Regions from separate parts of the Cellulomonas pasadenensis genome, predicted to be linked through region 2. Evidence: predicted binding sites of a transcription regulator. Region 2 holds the regulator's gene; the other holds the start of a gene.

Region 1 (4,953 bases), on a different contig from region 2:
ACGAGCAGTTCCGCCGCGGACCGTTCGCCGAGCGCAAGACCGCGCAGGCGGAGCGCCTGCAGCTGCCCGCGCTGCCGACCACGACGATCGGCTCGTTCCCGCAGACGCCGGAGATCCGCAAGGCCCGGGCCGCGTTCGGCAAGGGCGAGCTCACCGCGGAGCAGTACGAGGACGAGATGAAGGCGGAGATCCGCCGCGTCGTCGAGCTGCAGGAGCGGATCGGCCTCGACGTGCTCGTGCACGGCGAGCCCGAGCGCAACGACATGGTCCAGTACTTCGCGGAGAACCTCGACGGGTTCGCCGTCACGCAGAACGGCTGGGTCCAGTCGTACGGCTCGCGCTGCACGCGCCCGTCGATCCTCTGGGGCGACGTCTCGCGTCCCGCGCCGATCACGGTCGGCTGGACCACGTACACGCAGTCGCTCACCGAGAAGCCGGTCAAGGGCATGCTCACGGGCCCGGTGACGATCCTCGCGTGGTCGTTCGTCCGCGACGACCAGCCGCTCGGTGACACCGCGAACCAGGTGGCGCTCGCGCTGCGCGACGAGATCGCCGACCTCGAGGCCGCCGGCATCGGCATCGTCCAGGTCGACGAGCCGGCGCTGCGCGAGCTGCTGCCGCTGCGCGAGAAGGACCACGCCGCCTACCTCGACTGGTCGGTGCGCTCGTTCCGCCTCTCGACGGCGGGCGTGCGCCCGGAGACGCAGATCCACACGCACCTCTGCTACTCCGAGTTCGGCGAGATCATGGACGCGATCGACGGCCTGGACGCCGACGTGACGAGCATCGAGGCGGCGCGCTCGAAGATGGAGATCCTGGGCGACATCGCGGCGGCGGGCTACCCGCGCGCGGTCGGCCCGGGCGTCTACGACATCCACTCGCCGCGCGTGCCGGGCGAGGCGGAGGTGACCGAGCTGCTCACCGAGGCGGTCCGCACCATCGACGTCGACCAGCTGTGGGTCAACCCCGACTGCGGCCTCAAGACCCGCCGCTACGAGGAGGTCACCCCCTCGCTCGAGCACCTCGTCGCCGCGACCCGCACGGTCCGCGCGACGCTCTGACGGACCGGGTCGGCGTCCGCTCGCGCCGGCCCGCACCGCCCGCGGCGTGCCCACCGCCGCGGACCACGACGGCGCCCGTCCCTCCCGGTGGGGAGCGGGCGCCGTCGTCGTCACCGGCTCCGTCGCCGGCGTCCGGCCGACGTCGTCCCGCTCGCGTCAGACCGGCACGACGACGTCCTTGCCGTCGACCACCGCCGCCGCGGCGACCTCCAGGGGCCGCGGCGTGAGCGCCAGGTACGTGAGCCCGCGCTCGCTCGACCGGTGCTCGACGACGTCGTACCCGCGCGGCACCGCGTCGGTCCCGAACAGCCGCCGCCCGTGCCCGACCGTCACGGGCGCGACCAGCAGCCGGTACTCGTCGACGAGCCCGGCCGCGTGCAGGGTCGCCGCGAGCCGGGCGCACCCGTGGACCTGCAGCTCGCCCTCCCCGCGCTCCTTGAGCGCCGCGACCGCCGTGACGGCGTCGCCCTCGACCCGCCGCGACCCCGCCCACTCCTCGCCGCCGAGCGGGCTCGACGTGACGACGTGCTTGGGCAGCCCGTTGAGCTGCACCGCCGCGGGGTTCTCCGCGTCGGTCACCTGCGGCCAGTACGCCCGCATCAGCTCCCACGTCGTCCGCCCGAACAGCAGCTCGGTCGTGCGCGCGAACCACCCGCCGACGACCTCGCCGAACACCGGGTCGTCGGCGAACGGCACGACCCACCCCCCGGCGGTGAACCCGTCGCTGGTGTCCTCGTCGGGCGCACCCGGCCCCTGCACCACCCCGTCGAGCGTCATGAACTCGTGCACCGTCAGCCGCATCGCGCACCTCCGTCGTCGTCGGGATCCGTCCCGGGGTCAGACCGCCGCCACGCCCCCGACTCACCGCCCGGCACCACCCGGACCCCGACCACCTCCGCCGACCTCGTCGGACGTGCGTCGACCTCGTCACGGAGGAGCGACGAGCTCGGGGCGCATCTGACGAGGTCGGCGTGCCGTGGCGGGTTCGGCGGGCGCGGGGTGCGCGTCACGGCGGCCGGAGGCGGTCGGGGGTCCGGCGGGCCGGCGGCGTCGGGCACACCCGGGGACGACGACGGCCCCGCCTCCCGGGCAGGGGAGGCGGGGCCGTCGGTGGTGCGGGTCAGGCGGTCGCGTCCGCCGGGTGGGCCTCGACGTGACCGGCCTCGATGGACGTCGGCCGGGCGCCGTGCTGCACCTCGATGCGGCGCGGCTTCGCCTCCTCCGCGACCGGGATCGTCAGGGTCAGCACGCCGTCGGCGTACGTCGCCGAGATGCGGTCGAGCGCGAGGCCGCGGCCCACGGTGAGCTGCCGGGCGTACGTGCCGGACGGGCGCTCCTTCGCGAGCCACTGCACGTCGTGCTCGGTGCGGCCGGACCGCTGCGCACGGACCGTCAGCGTGCGGTCCTCGACGTTGACGTCGATCGTGCCCGGGTCGGCACCCGGCAGGTCGACGTGCAGCACGTAGTGGTCGCCGTCGCGGTACAGGTCCATCGGCATCGACGCCGACGCGCGGTCGGCCGCGAAGACCTGCGCGAGCACGCGGTCCATCTCCTGGAACGGGTCGAAACGAGTAGCCACGCCCCTCACCTCCTCGACGTGGGGCCTCGGACCTCCCGGGCCCCGGTGCGTCCCGGTGCCCTCCGGCACCGGTGGCTACACGCAGATATCTAGCACTCTCGGGTCGAGAGTGCCAGTCCCCGCGCGGCGGTGTTCGCCCAGGGAGAACGGGGGGTCAGGCGCTGGGACGGAGGGTCAGGCGCTGCGGCCGACGCCCGGCTGCGTGCCCGTGCCGGGCCCCGAGAACGACGAGACGAAGGCGCTCAGGCCCTCGACGATCCGCACGTCGGCGTCCAGCCACGGCACGTCGTGCCACTGGCCCAGCGGGAGCCAGCGCAGCTCGTCGTGCTCCACGAGCGGCTCGGGCTCGCCCTCGACGACCTCGGCGAACCACAGCCGCATGACGTACCGGTCGGACAGGCGCCACGCGCCGTCGTCGGGCCCGAGGAGCTCGACGCCGAGGCCGACCCGGACGCCGAGCTCCTCGCGGAGCTCGCGGTGCAGCGCCTCCTCGGGCGACTCCCCCGGGTCGACCTTGCCCCCGGGGAACTCCCACCGGCCGGCGAGGCTGGCCGGCGTGGCACGGCGCGCCGCGAGGAGGAGGCGCGGGTCGTCGAGGTCGTCGACGACGGCGGCGGCCACGACGAGGACGGGCGGCGTCATGCGGGCAGTCTGCCAGGCACGCGTCACGGCCGGGTCACGAACCGGGCCGGACGGGCTGCAGCCGCACGCGCCCGGTGGGACGTCCGCTCACCCCCGGCGGACGTCGAGCGGGTCGTGGTCGTGGGACCGCACCCGGAGGGTGGTGCGTCAGCGGATGCCGTGCGCGACCGCCCAGGCGACGGCCTCGGCGCGCGTGGAGGCACCGATCTTGCGGTAGACGCTACGGACCTGCGACTTGACCGTGTTGCGCGTGACGAAGAGGCGGGTGGCGATCTCCTCGAGCGTCACGTCCTCGGCGAGCTCGGCCAGCACGACGCGCTCGCGCCGCGTGAGCGAGTGACCGGTGAAGGTCGCCGCGGTCTCGCGGGTCTCCAGCATGCTCATGATGTCCTCCGGTGGGCGGCGGGGTCGGACCGTCCGACCCCGCGAGGGCTGCGTACCGGATGAGAGGGACGTGCGACGGTCCTATGACGGGACTTTCGCCACCAGTTCTCTCCGACCACCGACGGTTCCCCCCGCGGTGCCGATCGCTGCACCGAACAAGACGGTCCGGGACCCGGTCTGATACACCGCGTCACGGTCCGTCGCCAGCACTGTGCGCCCGATCACCCGTTCGGGGCAAGCACCCGTCAGGTGGGAACCGTCGATCGATCACCCGTCCGGCGCAGTCGCGTCCGTTTCGTCTGGGAGGTCTCACCCACGGCCGCCCGCGGCGGCATCAGGGGTTGAGCGCGCCGTACTCCTCGGCGGACAGCAGCGGGCCGGTCTCCGCGACGTCGACCCGCAGCAGCCAGCCGGCGCCGTACGGGTCGGCGTTGACCACCGACGGGTCGTCGACGACGCCCTGGTTGACCTCGACGACGGTGCCCGTGACGGGCGAGTAGAGCTCCGAGACGGACTTGGTCGACTCGATCTCGCCGATCACCGAGCCGGCGGTCACGGTGTCGCCGACGCCCGGCAGCTCCACGAACACGATGTCGCCGAGCGCCTCGGCGGCGACGGACGTGATGCCGACGGTCGCGGGCGACCGGTCGTCGATCCACTCGTGCTCGGCGGTGTACTGCAGCGTGACGGGCAGCTCGGCGGCCATGGGTGCTCCTGTCGGGGCGAGGTCGGGTGCGGGCACTGCGGGTGGTGCGGGTGCGGCGGTGGTGGGTCGGTCGCGCGGGTGCGCGACGTCGTCACCGGGGACGACGGTAGAAGGGCAGGGGCACGACGCGCACGGGTTCGCGCCGGCCGCGCACGTCTACGGCCAGCTCGGTGCCCTCGGCGGAGACCTCGGGCGTCACGTACGCCATCGCGACGGGGTGGCCGAGCGTCGGCGAGGGGGCGCCGGACGTGACGGTGCCGACGGCGGGTGCGTCGGCGGCCGTCGAGGCGTGCACCGCGTACCCGTGCCGCGCGGCACGGCGGCCGAGCCCCTGCAGCCCGACGAGCACGCGCGCCGGCGCGGAGGCCGCCCGGGCGGCCAGGGCGTCGCGGCCGACGAAGGGCAGCGGCGTGCCGTCGCCGTCCACCTTGTCGAGCTTGACGACCCGGCCGAGGCCCGCGTCGTGCGGGGTGGTCGTGCGGTCGAGCTCGTTGCCGTACAGCGGCATGCCGGCCTCGAGCCGGAGCGAGTCGCGGGCGGACAGCCCCGCGGGGACGACGCCGTACGGCTCGCCCGCGGTG
Region 2 (4,953 bases):
CCCGCGAGCTTGTCGCGCAGCTTGGCGAACACCCCGGGGTTCGCGGCCGACAGGCGCGCGTCGGGGCGCTCCTCGCCGCGCAGCCCGGCGAGTCGCCGCAGCAGCTCCGCCTGCTCGTCGTCGAGCGCCGTCGGCACGTGCACGTCGACGTGGACGTGCAGGTCGCCGCGGCCGCCGACGTGCAGGTGGCCGACGCCGAGCCCCTTGAGCGTGACGACCTGACCGGGCTGCGTGCCCGGCCGCAGGTCGACCTCGCGCGGGCCGTCGAGGGTCTCCATGCTGAGCACCGTGCCGAGCGCCGCCGCCGTCATCGGCACCTCGAGGGTCGCGTGCAGGTCGTCGCCCTTGCGCACGAACGTGTCGTGCCGGCGCTCGCGGATCTCGAGGTAGACGTCGCCGGCCGGGCCGCCGGCGGGACCGACCTCGCCCTGGCCGGTGAGCTTGATGCGCGTGCCGGTGTCGACTCCCGCGGGCACGTCCACCGACAGGGTGCGGCGCGAGCGGACGCGGCCCTCGCCGGCGCACTCGGTGCACGGCTCGGGGATGACGGTGCCGAAGCCGTGGCACGCGGCGCACGGCTGCGTCGTCATGACCTGGCCGAGGAACGACCGCGCGACGCGCTGCACGGACCCGCGGCCGCCGCAGACCTCGCAGGTGCGCGGCGACGTGCCGGGGCGGCAGCACGTGCCGCCGCACGTGGGGCAGAGCACGGCCGTGTCGACCTGCACCTCGCGGTGCGCCCCGAAGGTCGTCTCCGCCAGGTCCACGTCCAGCCGCACGAGCGCGTCCTGACCGCGCCGCGCGCGCGGCATCGGGCCGCGGGGCGCGCCCGGCCCGGCCGCGCCGAAGAACGTCTCGAAGATGTCCTGGAAGCCGAAGCCGCCCCCCATGCCGCCGCCGGGCGACGCCGGGTCGGCGCCCATGTCGTACGCGCGCCGCTTCTCGGGGTTGCCGAGCACGTCGTAGGCGCGCGAGACGTCCTTGAACCGCTCCTCGGCGGCCGGGTCGGAGCCGGCGACGTCGGGGTGCAGCTCGCGGGCGAGCTTGCGGTACGCCTTCTTGACCTGCTCCGGGGTGGCGTCGCGCGCGACGCCGAGGATCTCGTAGTAGTCCGTCACGTGGGGTGCTCTTCGCTTCCTGCTCGTCGGGGGCCCGTCCGGATGGGGTCGGCCCTGCCGGTCAGCCGGCGAGGATGCGCGTGAGGTAACGGGCCACGGCCCGCACCGCCGACATCGTCCCGGGGTAGTCCATGCGCAGCGGCCCCACGGAGCCGAGCACGGCGACGCCGCCCTCCGCGCCGTAGCCGCTCGTCACGATGCTCGTCTCCGCGAGCCCTTCGTGCTGGGTCTCGCGCCCGATGCGCACCGCCACGCCGGCGGTGTCCTCCGCCATCTCCGAGAGCAGGCGCAGGAGCACGACCTGCTCCTCCAGCGCCTCGAGGACGGGGCCGATCGTGTGCGGGAAGTCCGCACCGGCGCTGCGGGCGAGGTGCGAGGCGCCCGCGACGACGACGCGCTCCTCCCGCTCCTGGGCGAGGGTCTCGCCCACCACGGCCACGACCGCGCGGGCGAGCGCCGAGCCGTCGGCCGCGAACTCGTCCGCGAGCGCGTCGAGGGCGACGTCGAGGTCGGGCAGGCGCAGGCCCGCGGCGGCGACGTTGAGCCGGACGCGCAGGCGTGCGACCACCGCCTCGTCGACGTCCTCCCGCAGCTCGAGCGTGCGCTGCTCGACCCGGCCGGTCGTGGTGATGATGACGACCAGCAGGTGCCGTGCGCCGACGGGCACCAACTCGACGTGCCGCAGCGCCGAGCGCCGCAGCGACGGGTACTGCACGACCGCCACCTGCTGCGTGAGCTGGGCGAGCAGCCGGACCGCGCGGTCGATGACGTCGTCGAGGTCGACCGCCTGCTCGAGCAGCGTGCCGATCGCCCGCTTCTCGGCCGCGGACAGCGGCTTGACGCCCGAGAGCCGGTTCACGAAGACCCGGTAGCCGAGGTCGGTGGGCACGCGCCCCGCGGACGTGTGCGGCTGCACGATGAGCCCGGCGTCCTCGAGCGCGGCCATGTCGTTGCGGATCGTCGCCGGCGACACCCCGAGCGCGTGGCGCTCCGTGAGCGCGCGCGAGCCCACGGGCTCGCGCGTGGCGACGTAGTCCTCGACGATCGCGCGCAGGACGTCCAGCCGACGGTCCTCGCTCATGGCCCCTCCTCCCGTGCGTCGCGGGTCCGCGCCCGTGCTCCCCGCCGTGGGAGGCGGTCCCCGGCGGGTAGCACTCGACGAGCGCGAGTGCCAATTCTACGCCGAGCCGCGCGGCGCCGGCACGGCACGCCGCGGCGGGCGGCTAGCGTGCCCCGCGTGAGCCACGACCGCTACGGCCCCGACGTCCTGTCCGCCGGCCCGACCCGGCACCACCGTCCCGCGCGGACGTCGCGCGACCAGCCCGCCGAGACGGGGCTGGTCGTCGAGGACGTCGAGACCGGGTGGGTGGGCGCGGTGGTGCGCGTGGAGAAGTCCGGCGGCCAGCACGTGGTCGTGCTCGAGGACCGCCGCGGCCGTACGCGCACGTTCACGCTCGGGCCCGGGTTCTGGGTGGACGGCGAGCCCGTCGTCCTCGTCCCGCCCGTGACCCGGGCGGCGCCCGCGCGGCCGACGCGCACGGCGTCCGGCTCCGTCGCCGTGCACGACGCCCGGGCCCGCGTCGCGCGCGGGAGCCGCATCTGGGTGGAGGGCAAGCACGACGCCGAGCTCGTCGAGAAGGTGTGGGGCGACGACCTGCGGGTCGAGGGCGTCGTCGTCGAGCTGCTCGAGGGCGTCGACCACCTCGCCGACGCGGTGCGCGACTTCCGCCCGACGGCGGACCGGCGCATCGGCGTGCTCGTGGACCACCTGGTGCCCGGCTCGAAGGAGAGCCGGATCGCCGCCGAGGTCGTCCGGTCCGCGCCCGCGGGCACGGTGCTCGTGCTCGGGCACCCGTACGTCGACGTGTGGCAGGCGGTGCGCCCCGAGCGCCTCGGCCTGACCGCGTGGCCGACGATCGAGCGCGGCACCGAGTGGAAGCGCGGCATCCTGCGCGAGCTCGGCTGGCCGGCGGACGACCAGGCCGACGTCGCCCGCGCGTGGGTGCGGATCCTGCGGTCGGTGCGCAGCTACGCCGACCTCGAGCCGAGCCTGCTCGGGCGCGTCGAGGAGCTCATCGACTTCGTCACGGCCTGACGCCCCGCTGCCGCCCGGCGCGACGACGCCCCCGCCGACCGGCGGGGGCGTCGTCGTCAGGGCAGGGCAGGTCGCGAGGCGTCGCGTCGCGCGTCGGGCCCGTCAGGGGGCGACGACGCCGCCCGTCAGCCGGCGGAACGCGTACGCCGAGATGAGGATCGCGACCGGCGTGCCGACGAGGGCGCCGACGCCGCACAGCGCCGCGCCCACGGCCGACACGAGCCACGCCACGAGCACGACGAGGATCGACGTGCCGATCTCGCGCGACTGCACGGTCACGCTCGAGCGGATCGCGTCGATCGCGCCCTGCCCGCGGTCCACCACGAAGTGCACGGCGAAGAAGACGAGGTACACGACCGCGAGCAGCAGCACCGGGCCGAGGAGCGGCACCCAGCCCACGATCAGGTACGCGACCGTCATCAGCAGGCCGACCACGAACACCGGCCCGGCGTGGGAGAGGTCGAACATGTCGCCCACGGTCACCTGACGGCCGTCCGCCACCTTGAGCGCCGCCCGGACGTACGCGGCCAGCCACAGCGCCGACAGCAGGACGGTCAGCGCACCGAGCACGAGGCCGCCCACGCCGAAGCCGATCGCCGAGAGCGCGCCGGCGCCCCCGTCCGCGTTCTGCGCCAGCGCACCGAAGCCGCCGAACGCGATCGAGGCCAGCAGGACGACGAGGAAGATCCCCACCGCCCACGCGATCCCGCCCACCACGAACGCGACCCAGTTCTGCCCGAACTTGCTGAAGGCCCACGACAGGCTCGCGCCCACGTCGACCGCGGGCGGACGCGGGGCGCCCGCGTAGGGCTGGCCGTAGGCGGCGCCGGGCTGCCCGTACGGCCGCCCCGGCGGGACGTACCCGCCGGACGGCGGCGGGTACGCGCCACCCGGCGCGCCGTACCCCGGCTGGCCCTGTCCCGGCTGGCCCTGCCCCGGCTGGCCGTACCCGGGCGGGGGCGGGTACCCGCCGCCCGGCGGCGGGCCGTAGGGCGACGCCGGCGGCTGCCCCGGCGCGGGGGGCGGGTACGCGCCGCCCGGCTGTCCCTGCCCGGGCGGCGGCGGCACGCTGCCGTCGTCGTCGCGCGGCGGCGTGCCGCCGGGGTTCTCGCTCATGCGCGCAGGTCTCCTGTCCGACGGGCGCACGGTGCGCCCACGCAGGTCAGCGAACCGACCCGTGGGAAGCGGTGTCAAGGCGACGCACGGCCGTGCGTCCGCCGCGCCGCCCGCGCCGGTACGCTGCGACCCGGACGAATCGCCCGTCCGGCCGCACCCGTGCCGGGCGCCCCCACCTCAGGAGCACCCGTGTCGCACGACCCGTACGCCGCACCGCCGGCCCGCTCGACGCCCGCCGCGACGTGGGCCGTCCTCGCGCACCTCGGCGGGATCCTCGCCTACTTCTACGTGGGCTGGGTCACGGCCCTCGTCGTGTGGCTCGTGCACCGCGGCAAGGACCACGGCGTCGCCCACCAGGCGCTCGTGGCGCTCAACTTCCAGCTGACCGTCCTCGTCGCCCTGGTGGCCGCGCGGATCCTCGCGGAGTTCCCGCTGGTCGGGTTCGTCGGCTGGATCGCGATGGTCGCGATCGGCGTCGCGAGCCTCGTGCTCTCGGTGCTCGCGGCCGTCGCGGTGAGCAGCGGCCGGACGTACCGGTACCCGATGACGCTGGAGCTGGTCCGGTGAGCGGCTACCCCGCGCCCCCGGTCGGCCCGCCCCTGCGTCCCGAGGACGAGCGGACGT

What was found. Region 2 encodes HrcA, which represses chaperone genes, less so after heat shock. Its sites were predicted from a motif close to TTNGCACTCGNNNNNNNCGAGTGCNAA; they were not measured.
Region 1: a site for HrcA is predicted at 2,730-2,756, ahead of AB6N23_RS12280 (Hsp20/alpha crystallin family protein). Genes of this name have one in related genera too.

Annotation. Positions count from the first base shown of each region.
Region 1 is NZ_JBFTEP010000083.1:3,915-8,867, forward strand. Features, by position in the region: gene metE (5-methyltetrahydropteroyltriglutamate--homocysteine S-methyltransferase) at 1-1,061, shown strand, start outside; gene AB6N23_RS12275 (dihydrofolate reductase family protein) at 1,218-1,862, opposite strand; gene AB6N23_RS12280 (Hsp20/alpha crystallin family protein) at 2,182-2,640, opposite strand; gene AB6N23_RS12285 ((deoxy)nucleoside triphosphate pyrophosphohydrolase) at 2,815-3,282, opposite strand; gene AB6N23_RS12290 (LuxR C-terminal-related transcriptional regulator) at 3,430-3,666, opposite strand; gene gcvH (glycine cleavage system protein GcvH) at 4,001-4,372, opposite strand; gene gcvT (glycine cleavage system aminomethyltransferase GcvT) at 4,464-4,953, opposite strand, start outside.
Region 2 is NZ_JBFTEP010000065.1:8,037-12,989, reverse strand. Features, by position in the region: gene dnaJ (molecular chaperone DnaJ) at 1-1,118, opposite strand, end outside; gene hrcA (heat-inducible transcriptional repressor HrcA) at 1,180-2,199, opposite strand; gene AB6N23_RS10650 (DUF3097 domain-containing protein) at 2,356-3,213, shown strand; gene AB6N23_RS10645 (hypothetical protein) at 3,316-4,329, opposite strand; gene AB6N23_RS10640 (DUF4870 domain-containing protein) at 4,519-4,896, shown strand; gene AB6N23_RS10635 (DUF4870 domain-containing protein) at 4,893-4,953, shown strand, end outside.